DNA from 4 places in the Salinimonas marina genome. Region 1 is predicted to be linked to each of the others. Evidence: predicted binding sites of a transcription regulator. Region 1 holds the regulator's gene; each other region holds the start of a gene.
What was found. Region 1 encodes FliA, which starts transcription of late flagellar genes. Its sites were predicted from a motif close to CTAAAGNTNNNNNNNNNNNNGCCGATA; they were not measured.

Region 1 (3,115 bases):
AAGTGCTCAGCGTAGCCATAGAACACAGTTTGCCAGTCAGCTATGTTACCGATGGTCAGCAAGTGCCTGAAGATATAAAGGTCGCTGACGCAAAATCTTTAGTATCGGTTGCGGCAAAGCTTTATAAAAAGTACGGTTTGAATCATACTAACCCTAGTAACCTTGTTAACTCAGCACAGGCAGTATGATTGAAGATCAAGCGAGTAGCTTACGAAAGATGAATCAGTCACAATTAATCAAAGTTATCGCCGTTACCGGTGGTAAAGGTGGTGTAGGGAAGACCAACATTACGCTCAACACAGCCATCTCAATGGCCAAGCAGGGCAAGCGCGTCATGGTGTTAGACGCGGACCTGGGGTTAGCGAATGTGGATGTCATGTTGGGGCTGCGTGTGGAGCGCAATCTTTCGCATGTGCTTTCTGGTGAATGTACGTTAGATGAAGTACTGGTCACCGGCCCTCACGGTATCAAGATTGCGCCGGCTACGTCGGGTACGCAATCCATGACCGAGTTGTCTTCCATCGAACATGCCGGCCTTATTCGGGCCTTTAGCGAATTACGTTCGCAGGTCGATGTATTGATTGTGGATACCGCAGCGGGCATCTCAGATATGGTGCTGAGCTTCTCCAAAGCAGCTCAGGATATCATGGTGGTGGTGTGCGATGAGCCCACCTCCCTGACCGATGCTTACGCCCTGATTAAAATTCTGAACCGCGAACATGGGGTTTTCCGATTTAAAATCGTGGCGAATATGGTGCGCGACACCCGCGAAGGCCATGAGCTATTCAGTAAGTTGTCCAAAGTTACCGGACGCTTCCTGGATGTCGCGCTGGAGCTGGTCGCCACCGTCCCCTTCGATGAAAATATTCGTCGGGCGGTACGCAAACAAACTTCTATTGTGGATGCGTACCCCGGCTCACCCGCCGCCGTGGCTATTTCACAGCTGGCGACCAAAGCCATGCGTTGGCCGATCCCGAATCAGCCAGGCGGCCATCTGGAATTTTTCATCGAGCAACTGGTTTCGCATAAAGCAACAGGAACGCAACGTTGAATAGCAAAGCCGCTGCCTACCAACAGCAATCCAGTAAAACGCAACTGGTAGAGCGTCATGCTTCACTGGTTAAGCGAATTGCCCATCATTTGATGGCCCGGTTACCTGCCAGTGTGCTGGTGGATGATCTGATTCAGGCCGGTATGATTGGGTTGTTGGAAGCAGCAAAAAATTTCGATGGGTCGAAAGGCGCCAGCTTTGAGACATTCGCCGGTATTCGTATCCGCGGAGCCATGCTTGATGAGATTCGAAAAGGTGACTGGACCCCACGTTCAGTACACAAAAACAGTCGTGCGATCACTGAAGCGATTGCCCAGGTTGAAAAAGAAACCGGGCGCGATGCGCGTGATGTCCAGATCGCCGCCAAGCTCGATGTCAGCCTTGATAGCTATCATCAGATGCTCAATGAGGTCAACGCCGGTAAGCTGGTGGGAATTGAAGATTTAGGCGTGTCCGAAGATGTGATCACCACTGAAGTCAATCAGGGTAATGACTCGCCTTTGGAAGATTTGATGCAGGGCGCGTTTCAGAAGGCGTTGGCGCATGCTATTACGACCTTGCCTGAACGTGAAGCGATTGTGCTGTCTCTTTATTATGATGAAGAATTAAACTTACGCGAAATAGGCGAAGTGCTGGATGTCAGTGAATCCAGGATCAGCCAGATTCATAGCCAGGCAATGCTGAAATTAAAAGCTAAAATGCAAAGCTGGCGTGCCGATAGCTAATACAACAACAAACACAACAACAATATTTAATCCCCGGTGGAGGCCATTTTGGATAAAAGTATGAAAATTCTTGTGGTAGATGACTTTTCTACTATGAGACGAATCATAAAGAACCTGTTAAAGGATTTAGGGTTTTCTAACATCCAGGAAGCAGATGATGGCAACACAGCATTACCCATGCTTCAGCAAGGTGATTTCGACTTCGTGGTAACCGACTGGAACATGCCTGGCATGCAGGGTATTGACCTGCTCAAGAACATCCGTGCGGATGGCAGACTAAAACATCTGCCGGTCTTGATGGTCACAGCCGAAGCAAAAAAAGAACAAATCGTGGCAGCAGCGCAGGCTGGTGTAAATGGCTATGTGGTGAAGCCCTTTACCGCTGCCACGCTAAAAGAAAAATTAGATAAGATCTTTGAACGCTTAGGTTAATCCCGACGCTCTTACGGTATTAAAAAGGAATACTGGATGACAACGAATGTCAATGTTCCTATCTCGTTGGAAGAAGCCCGGCAACTTGTGGTGCATCTTGAGCAAGGTGACAATGTCGCCGCCCGCGAGCTTTTGGAAGCCATTTCTACCAAAGAGTCTATCGAACTTTTTGCCGAAGTGGGAAAATTAACCCGCCAGTTGCACGATGCGCTCAACAGCTTCCAGCTGGATGAGCGTATTGTGGGCTTAGCCAATGATGATATCCCCGACGCGCAAACCCGTCTGACCTACGTTATCGAAGAAACCGAAAAAGCTGCGAATACCACCATGGATGCGGTGGAAGCCAGCATGCCTATCGCTGAAAGCTTATCCGAGCGCATTAATACCATTATGCCGGAATGGAAAAAGCTGATGACGCGGCAAATTGATGTCGCTGAGTTTAAGGTGCTATGCAGCGACTTGGATGGCTTATTGAATAACGCGGCTGCGGAGTCAGAAAAACTGACCGGTCTGTTAACCGAGGTGCTGATGGCACAAGGGTATCAGGATTTGACGGGTCAGGTAATTCGACGGGTTATCGAACTGGTTAAAGAAGTTGAAGACAGTCTGGTACACATGCTTACGGTATTTGGTGAGCCGGAAACTGAACAGCCAGCTACAGAAAACAAAAAACAAGAAAAAAGTAGTGTCGAAGCTGAAGGGCCAATTGTTAACGCCGCAGAACGCGACGACGTGGTGAAAGGCCAGGATGATGTGGACGATCTTTTGTCCAGCTTAGGTTTTTAAGGGAGCCGGCAGATGTCGTTTGAATTAGACGAAGATATTTTACAGGACTTTTTGGTCGAGGCGGGTGAAATTCTTGAGCAATTACAAGAACAACTGGTCGATCTTGAAAACCATCCAGAAG
Region 2 (3,115 bases), 120 kb from region 1:
TTTGATGCGAGGTATGGGGTAAGACCGTTACACGCGGTATTAACAGACTTCGCGGAATAAGGATTCGTCGATTATGGTCGAATCGATGATTTGCTGCGTCATACTGATGCATTTGCCACACTGACTGCCAATCTCCATGACCTCACGAAGTTCACGCAAATTACCCGCACCATGATCTTCTACCGCCTGCATAATTGCTTTGTCTGTTACGCCGTAGCACATACATACGTACATCAATAAAACCTCGTGATTACTATATAAATGATAATAATTGCTATTTGCACTCAATGCAAGACAGATTGGGATGAAAATCATTCGCGTTTGCATGAAAAATTATTGGGGTATTTTTGAGCGCTTGAGCGGTGGGCTATACCGACAGAGTAATCACTAACTAAAAGCTGCAAGAAAAGAAAATTATTAAGCTTGAGTGCCATTAAAAAAAATCTCCGCTTCCGGGGCCTGGAAAGCGGGGAAAAACGGCAATCTTTGATTGTTTGCCACGCTCAGGCTGGCAGGACCGGCTTGCTGCTTCCCGTACTGGCCGCCGGCTAGCCAACGGCTTCAGGCGGGTGGGTTGTCGGTATCTGAGACAGAGGTGTCGGCAGCCTTTTTTTGTTTGCTGTCATCATCACTGTCTGGCACCGGCAGCGGCCAGCCTCCTAATGCTTTGTAACGATTCACCATATAGCAAAACAGCTCGGCGGTGCGTTGCGTATCATAAAGCGCGCTGTGGGCTTCGCTTTGGTCAAACGCAATACCGGCAGCACGGCATGCTTTAACCAGCACGGTCTGACCCAACGCCAGACCGGCCAGGCTGGTGGTGTCAAATGACACAAACGGGTGGAACGGAGTGCGTTTAATATTGCTGCGCTCAATGGCGGCATTTACAAAGCTTTGATCGAAGGTAGCGTTGTGCGCCACAATCACCGAACGCTGACATCCTGCCGCTTTTTGCGCTTTTCGAATGGTTTTGCATAAGTCTTTCATAGCCTGGGTTTCATCAACGGCTCCGCGCAATGCACAGTGGGGATCAATGCCGTTAAACTCCAGTGCCGCGGGCTCAAGGTTGGCGCCCTCAAAGGGTTCTACATGTGCATGAAAGGTTTGATCAGGCACCAGGTTGCCATCTTTATCCATGGTCAGGGTGACGGCTGCTATCTCAAGTAGGGCGTCGGTAGCAGCATTAAAGCCGGCGGTTTCCACATCAATGACAACGGGAAAGTAACCGCGAAAGCGCGTGGATAAGGTGGTGTTATCGTCTGACATAATTCCTCTGAAGACAGGCAAAATAATTTCGGTTTCAACGGATAACTCCGCTAAAAGCACGAACCGCGGTAAATTATCTCAGTAATGGCCGGGCATATCCAGCTTTGCTCTCGCGCGCGCCGATAGCTGACAACTCCGGTAACGATGTAAATGTGTGCTAAACTTTTTTTGATTAATGACGATATCTTAAACATAGAATGTAGCACGGTGTATAAAGATGAACTTCAGGCAAGGCTTAATAATTGCGGTAAGCTTTCTGTGCAGTCTGTCCGCGACAGGCGCAATGCGTCAGTACTCTGCCACTGTGGAAAGCTCCGACTGGATCCTGGCAGGCCAGTCCAGATTGCAATGTGAGCTGAGTCACAAGGTCCCCGGTTACGGTGAAGCTAAGTTTGTCAGTGTGGCTTCAAAGCAGCTGAATATGGAATTTGATATGCAGATGGCGCTGCTCCCAAAGAAGTTTTCTGTCGCTTCGGTTTACGCGGTGCCGCCAAAATGGATGCCTGGCCAGGCGCCACGTAAAATTGCCAATATGCAGTTACGCAAGCAATACCACGGGGATTTGCCTGAAGAGGCTGCCTGGACCATGCTCAGCGAACTGCAAAAAGGATTTTGGCCAACCCTGTATTATCAGGATTGGTATAACCGCCATGATAAAGTCGCGGTGGCGTTAAATGCCAGCAATTTCAGACCCACCTATCATGAGTTTGTCCAGTGCGTGTCGCAATTGCTGCCGTACAGTTTTGATGATATTGCTTATACCGTGCTTTCTTATGAAAAAAACAGTACTGAGCTTACCAAATATTCCCAGAAGCGGCTGACCATGATTGGTGAGTATTTGAAGGAAGACAACAACCTCGAGCTGGTGTTATTAGATGGGTATACCGACAGCTACGGTGGCCGGTGGACCAATGAGCAGCTTTCTGAAAAACGGGCCGGCGAGGTTAAAGGCTACCTTACTGCACTGGGGGTGGCGGATGACCGTATCGAAATTACCGGACACGGCGAAAAGCGTCATATCGCCTCTAATACTACCAGCGATACCCGGGCATTAAACCGGCGGGTGGTGGTGCGGCTGTCAAAAGGCTAATCAGCTGCACTATGACTAAGCCGGGCTTTGACTGCCGGCACTTGATCGGTAAACAGACCATCGGCTTTAAGGGTATGTTGTAAATAATGAATCAGCGAGCGACCGCTGAGATTATCCGGCAAAGCATCTTGACGATAGGTATAGGGATGGATTGTTAAGCCGTGTTGCCGGGCTATCGCCACCCATGCAGGTACTTCAAGATCATTGCTGGCAGAGGTTTGTTCATATATTTGCGGCAACCACGGACCTAACCCATCTGCTACCTTAGCTACCTGCGCCAGTCCGGCACGGCTCATCAGCCAGTCATAGTCGGTAGCAGATTCATTCCAACTGTTTTCGCCTACCAGCTGGAGCAGCTGCCCTTTGTACTCCAGGTTTGTTCTTATGCGGCGGATTTCAGCAAAATCAAAGCATTGCAGTACTACTGACATATCCGGGCCACCTGATGCTGAATAAGCGTTATAACCGCGTCAGAAATATCCACACCCTGACGCCGGTGCCATGCAGGCGCTTTAATCTCAACATATAACCCGATATTGACTGCAAACTGACGATTCAGCTGGGTAATAAGCTCAATATGCTCCACCAGAGTAGCGATGCGAAAGCCACCACTGTCTCCCTGATAACGCTGGCTGAATACCGCTTCGCCCTGCGAATTATGCCGTTCATGAATACTTAACTGACGTAGTTCGGCCAGCGTAAAGTCGATGGCATAGAAGTGTTGGTCGGCGCGGTGACGATCGGGAAAAACCTGCTCAA
Region 3 (3,115 bases), 1.5 Mb from region 1:
TGTCTTTTAAAAGGGCGGCAATACTAATGATTGCGGTTTACCATCAGATCAGTAAATGCCGTCAGATAGTCTGTATTGTAGGGCAAAGTCGCGAGCGCTTGAAGCGCCTCCTGATGTAGCCTTGCCAATTCTTGTTTGGCAGCGTCCATACCTAATAAGGCAGGAAAGGTATTTTTACCTTGCGCAGCATCTGAGCCCTGCGGTTTGCCAATTTGGCTGGCTTCGCCTTCAACATCCAAAATATCATCCTGCACCTGAAATGCCAGGCCCACAATATCGGCAAAATGAATGAACTGTTGACGATCAGAGTCGCTGATGTTGGCGCTTACCATCGTAATCATTTGCACACAGGCACTTAATAAGGCACCGGTTTTGAGACGATGAAGGCGGGTCAGGGTGGCGATATCAATGGCCTCCCCGGTAGTTTGTAAATCTATTGCCTGACCTCCGCACATCCCATTAAAACCAGACGCCCGGGCCAGTATGGAAACCAGCTGGGCCCGACAGGAGGCACCATAATCTGACATTGGCTGATCGGCCAGAATGCTAAACGCCAGGGTTTGTAACGCATCCCCGGCAAGAATGGCGGTGGCTTCATCAAAAGCAATATGACAGGTCGGCTGGCCACGTCGCAGGGCGTCATCATCCATGGCCGGCAAATCATCATGTACCAGCGAATAAGCATGAATACATTCAATGGCCATGCTGATGGTCAGTTGATCCTGACGCGGAATATCTAAGCTGTTACCTACCAAATGTGTTAATACCGGGCGCATGCGCTTACCGCCTACCAGTAAGGCATGTTGCATGGCCGCTTTTAAATGCTCGGCGTGATCCGGTAGCTGTGAAATCAGCCCAAGCAGATGTTCATCAGTTTGTTGTTTTATTTGCTGACGAAGCGCGTCAAAATTCATAACAATGCCTGTTTGAGGTTACACAGCGGCGTAATAGGGTGCCAGGTGAATATTTACCGGATTCAGCTGGTCTGGGTGTCGTCCAGATCAACCAGCTTGTCCTCACCTTGTTCAGTGAGTAATACTTTTACTTTTTGTTCGGCCTGTTCCAGGGCCTGCTGACTTTGACGAGATAACGCAATCCCGCGCTCAAATTTTTGCAAGGCATCGGCAAGAGGCAGGTCACCACTTTCCATTTGCGTTACAATCGCTTCAAGTTCTGACAAGCTTTCTTCAAAGGACGGTGCAGATTTGGTGTCAGTCACAATCGTATATCCACGGTTGTTTCAGATAGGCGCACATTAACCGACAGGTCTGAGCCGGTCAAATGGTTTGTCCAGTTCATCAGCGCATAACATTATCGGGAGGGGTTAAGTTTACCTAAAAATACCTGACTATGGAAAAACAAACTGGCGAAGCAGTAATTTGGTTATAGAATTCTACTACGAAGCCGATAGTATAAGTGTCGTCAAAGAAGTTGCAGCACAGGCTGTGCATTTACAAAGCAAACAATAATCAAGACTGAACACCAGCAACGATTTCGTATAACGAGGATTTACGTGTGGATTTAGCAACCGTCATAGGCATGTTAGGAGGTATCGGGTTCATAGTGATGGCTATGATCCTGGGTGGTGAACTAGGCATGTTCTTCGACGTTCCGTCGGTACTTATTGTATTTGGCGGTACATTATTTGTCGTTTTGTCGCAGTTTACGCTTGTCCAGTTTTTCGGAGCTGGAAAAGTGGCGGGCAAAGCCTTCATGTTCAAAATTGATACCCCTGACGAACTGATAGAAAAAATTGTGGAAATGGCAGATGCCGCCCGAAAAGGTGGCTTTTTGGCATTGGAAGAAGCCGAAATAGGCAACCCGTTTATGCAAAAGGGCGTAGACATGCTGGTAGACGGCCACGATATTGATGTGGTTCGCGAAACACTGGCAAAAGATATTTCCATGACGACCGAGCGGCACGAGTTCGGCGCCTCAATTTTCAAAGGGATGGGTGATGTGGCGCCGGCGATGGGCATGATTGGTACTCTGATAGGTCTGGTCGCCATGTTGTCGAACATGGATGACCCTAAAGCCATTGGCCCGGCCATGGCCGTGGCGTTGTTAACCACGCTGTATGGGGCGTTTTTTGCCAACGTTATCTGCTTACCCATTGCCTCCAAACTGACGAATCGTGTTGAAGAAGAAAAACTCAACCAGAAGCTTATTTTAGATGGGATTGTGGGCATCGCCGATGGCCAGAACCCCAGAGTCATAGAAGGTATTCTGAAAAATTATCTGGCCTCCAGCAAGCGCGGCAGCGCCGACGAGGAGTAACCCATTATGGCGCAGCAGGAAGAATGTCCGAAGTGTCCACCCGAAGGCTTACCGGCCTGGATGGGTACTTTTGCAGATTTGATGTCGCTGTTGATGTGCTTTTTTGTTTTGCTGTTGGCGTTTTCGGAAATGGATGTCCTGAAGTTTAAGCAGATAGCCGGTTCAATGAAATATGCCTTCGGGGTGCAAAACAAAATAGAAGTGAAGGACATTCCAAAAGGCACCAGTGTCATCGCCATGGAATTCAGACCCGGCAAACCTGAACCCACTCCCATTGAAACCATTCAGCAACAAACCATCGATATGACGCAGCAGATGCTGGAATTTCAGGCCGGAGATGAGGATGATGCCGGGGGCCGCCAAAAACAACGCGGTGATCAGCGCGGTGGCCAAGCCCAGCAAACTTCCAGCGACCAGGCATCATCGGCGGCCCAAAGTGCCGAGCATGCTGAAATGGAAGAGATGATGAAAAAAGTGGCTGAACAGCTACAAAAACAAATTCTGGATGGCTCTGTAGAATTGGAAAGCCTTGGCCAGCAGCTGACAATCCGGATTCGTGAAAATGGCTCATTTTCAGCAGGCTCGGCATTCTTACAGCCGCAATTTAAGCCTATTGTTAAAAAAATTGGTACCTTACTGGCGGATATGCCGGGGGAAATAGAAATTGCAGGACACAGTGACGGTCAGCATATTGCCAACGAACTCTATCGTTCAAACTGGGACTTATCCTCTCAGCGAGCGGTGGCGGTGGCCGAAGAGATGAGACGGGCGCCCGGGTTCGACGAAAGTCGAATGTCGGTGGTGGGTAAAGCCGATACCAGCCCCCTGGTCAAAGAAG
Region 4 (3,115 bases), 1.6 Mb from region 1:
GCTCGAAGCCGGATTGACTCTGGGGGTGGGGTTATCGATACCTCAGTGGATACCTTTATTGAGTTTATTTGTGATAATGCCAATGTGTTTCGATTGTTATTGCGTGAACATACCGGCACCTCTGCAGCCTATCGCATGGCAGTTTTGCGTGAAATCCAACATTTTGTAGAAGAGCTGGCTGATTATATTGTCGAACGTCAGGCTATTGATCATGGGGTGGCAAGTTTACAGGCCGAAGCAATGGTAAGGTTGGTCTTCAGTGCAGGGGCTGAGACCTTAGAGGCAGAGCCCTCAATGCGCAGTGAAATCGGGCGGCGGGTAAAGGCGCAGCTGCGGTTTGTGCAGCTTGGCGCGGCGGCTTACGCAGAGCGGGTGGCACAGAATAAGGCCCGGCCGGAAGCCGCCCCGGCCGGTTCAAAAACGGTTTAAGCTGGTTTTCGCACCAATTTAACCCCGGTTTCAATGTGATGAGTAAACGGAAACTGATCAAACAGCGCGGCCGCTTCGATAGTATGGGTTTCGCACAAACGCGTCAGATTCTGGCTTAAGGTCTCCGGATTGCACGAGATATACACAATTTCTTCATACTCCTGAATCATTTTTAGCGATTCGTCATCCAGACCGGCCCGGGGCGGGTCGACCAGCACAGTGGCAAAGTCATACTCACTCAGATTGATGCCTTCCAGGCGCGTAAACTCCCGTTCGCCGCGCATCGCCGCGGTAAAGTCCTCTGCGGCCAAGCGCACAATATCGACATTCTCAATATTATTGCGGGCAATATTAAACTGCGCAGCGGCTACCGATGGTTTGGCAATTTCGGTACCGATCACTTTGCGGAATTGACTGGCCATAGGCAGAGAAAAGTTGCCCGCGCCGCAGTAAAGCTCCAGTAAGTCACGCTCGGGCGCGCCGCATACCTTCAATGCCCATTCAAGCATCTCGCAATTCACCCGGGCATTGGGCTGGGTAAAACTGTTTTCGATATGTTTAAATTCATAAGTGCGGTTATTAACCGGCAATTGTTCGATTATAAAATCATTACCAATCACTTCTTTTTGTTTTCGGGCACGACCAATTAAATTGACTGTGAAATATTGGCTGAGTGCTTGCTGCAATTGAGTCGCAGCCTGCCGCCACTCGTCATCTAACGGTTTGTGATAAAGCAAACTGATCACCAGCTCATCACTCAGCCCACTCAGATAATCTATTTGAAACAATTTGCGGCGCATCACCGGATTATCTTTAAGCAGGGCCATCACCTTTTGCATCGCGGCATTAATGGTTTGGCTGGCCGCAGGGAATTGATCAACCCGATATTTGTCTTTGGTCTGGGGATCAAACATGATGTGGTATAAATCATCACCCTCATGCCACACTCTGAATTCAGCACGTACCCGATAGTGTTCGTGCGGCGAAGCATAAACTTCAATGTCAGGCGCATTGAACGGGCCCAACAGGGATTGTAAGCGGTCGTGCTTTTGCTGTAATTCAATCGTGTACTGTTCGCGACTACCGGTCTCAGCCATGCGTGTTCTCCCAACTGCCAGAAAAATAAAGGAGCCGAATTGTAGAGGCTTTTATACGCACTGCAACGGCTTTTATAAAATGAATTGTACTAAAATTAAACAATGACGTAAGGCGGCCGATAACAAAAGGTGAGAGGAGTGAGGACCTAGCCATGAATGTAGATAAGTTTAATAATACTGTCGCCGACCCTAAGACCATTTCAGATCCGGTGAAGACACACAGAAAGCAGTTGCAGGAACAGGGGTTGCAGCAGGCCGCTCAATTCAGCCAGCAGGAAACCTCGGTCACGATGACCGCGTCCCAGAATCGGGTAAGTTACAAAGTCGTCAGTCAGTCGATGGCGGCAAATCTGGTGGTGGATGGCCAGCGTCCTGGCAAGCCCGATCCCCTGCCGGAAGAAACCAGCATGTTCGACTTTGAAAAAGTAGCCCGCAATGTCATGGGCTTTGTTGGCGGGGTCATCCGAGGGGCCGCGGCTGGTGGCGCACCTGATGAAAAGCTGCAGAACTTATTTGGACAAGCGCGAGAAGGCGTTGCTAAAGGGATTGCAATGGCTCGTCAGGATTTGGGCCAATGGCTGAATGACGATATAAATCTGGGTATAAACAAAAGTGAGGCGTTAATCGGCGAGCAGATGGGGACCCTGGAAGAAGAAGTGTTAGGTGCCAACCCGCTGAGTAACTTACAGGTTAACGCGATGGCGTTATCGCAACAGCAACAGCGCAGCGGCGATTTGGTGATTCGGACCCGTGAGGGCGATGAAGTATCGATACGGTTCGGCGATACCCGGCGGGCCAGCTATGAGCGGTACGACTACCAGCAAGGCGGACAATATACAGACTCCGGTACTACCGACAATACCGTGGGTGCTGTGAATAGCGGTTCCTACACCAATGTACAGTGGCAAACCACCAGTCACTTCAGCTTTTCGGTAGACGGTGATTTAAATGAGCAGGAACTTAAAAGCATCACTCAGCTTATTAACAGTACTACGGAGCTGACCGAGTTGTTCTTTGACGGTGACATCGACAAAGCCTTCGAGCAGGCTCAAAATCTGGAGTTTGACAAAGCGTCGCTGGCAGGCTTTGCTCTTAAATTAACTCAGTCGCAAAGTTCAAGTATGGCTAAAGCCTATGGAAGTGTGCAGGAACTCACAGAAAAACCTGACAATGCCCATCAAAACGCGGCCATAGCAGAGTATGTGGAAAAGGCATTGAGCACTCAGGAGCAGGCTAAAGCAACCTTGGCGGGTGAAAAGGAATTCAGTAATCTGGTCCAGGGGATCATCAATCACATGCACGATGTGCATGTGCCGGATCTTATCAGTGCCATCAACCGCTTTAATCAGTTTAATCAAAAGATAATTCAGGCCGTAGAAGCCGATTAATCTCCGGTTAAAAAAAACCTGGGAGGACCCAGGTTTTATCATTGCTATTCTTCGTCGCCTTTTTCTTTGGCGGGACGAACCTTTAAGGTTCGTTCCAAAAAGATTTTGTCGTTCAGTTCGGTAATGGCTTTATCAACATCGGTGGTAACCACCTCAATAAATCCATACCCTTTGCGTTTGCCGGTACGACGATCTTTCATA

Region 2: IT774_RS11770 (flagellar protein MotY) is a predicted target of FliA. The motif match lies at 1,424-1,450, and genes of this name have one in related genera.
Region 3: pomA (flagellar motor protein PomA) is a predicted target of FliA. The motif match lies at 1,384-1,410, and genes of this name have one in related genera.
Region 4: IT774_RS02500 (DUF5610 domain-containing protein) is a predicted target of FliA. The motif match lies at 1,622-1,648, and genes of this name have one in related genera.

What each region holds. Positions count from the first base shown of each region.
Region 1 is NZ_CP064795.1:2,751,528-2,754,642, reverse strand. Features, by position in the region: gene flhF (flagellar biosynthesis protein FlhF) at 1-188, shown strand, start outside; gene IT774_RS12285 (MinD/ParA family ATP-binding protein) at 185-1,051, shown strand; gene IT774_RS12280 (RNA polymerase sigma factor FliA) at 1,048-1,776, shown strand; gene cheY (chemotaxis response regulator CheY) at 1,825-2,208, shown strand; gene IT774_RS12270 (protein phosphatase CheZ) at 2,245-2,994, shown strand; gene IT774_RS12265 (chemotaxis protein CheA) at 3,007-3,115, shown strand, end outside.
Region 2 is NZ_CP064795.1:2,627,303-2,630,417, reverse strand. Features, by position in the region: gene IT774_RS11785 (TonB-dependent receptor) at 1-5, shown strand, start outside; gene IT774_RS11780 ((2Fe-2S)-binding protein) at 40-234, opposite strand; gene rnt (ribonuclease T) at 562-1,266, opposite strand; gene IT774_RS11770 (flagellar protein MotY) at 1,484-2,356, shown strand; gene IT774_RS17790 (glycerophosphodiester phosphodiesterase family protein) at 2,353-2,787, opposite strand; gene IT774_RS17785 (glycerophosphodiester phosphodiesterase family protein) at 2,778-3,115, opposite strand, start outside.
Region 3 is NZ_CP064795.1:1,210,464-1,213,578, forward strand. Features, by position in the region: gene IT774_RS05340 (farnesyl diphosphate synthase) at 24-914, opposite strand; gene xseB (exodeoxyribonuclease VII small subunit) at 977-1,219, opposite strand; gene pomA (flagellar motor protein PomA) at 1,516-2,277, shown strand; gene IT774_RS05355 (flagellar motor protein MotB) at 2,284-3,115, shown strand, end outside.
Region 4 is NZ_CP064795.1:566,021-569,135, forward strand. Features, by position in the region: gene fabR (HTH-type transcriptional repressor FabR) at 1-429, shown strand, start outside; gene trmA (tRNA (uridine(54)-C5)-methyltransferase TrmA) at 426-1,526, opposite strand; gene IT774_RS02500 (DUF5610 domain-containing protein) at 1,679-2,914, shown strand; gene IT774_RS02505 (RNA recognition motif domain-containing protein) at 2,959-3,115, opposite strand, start outside.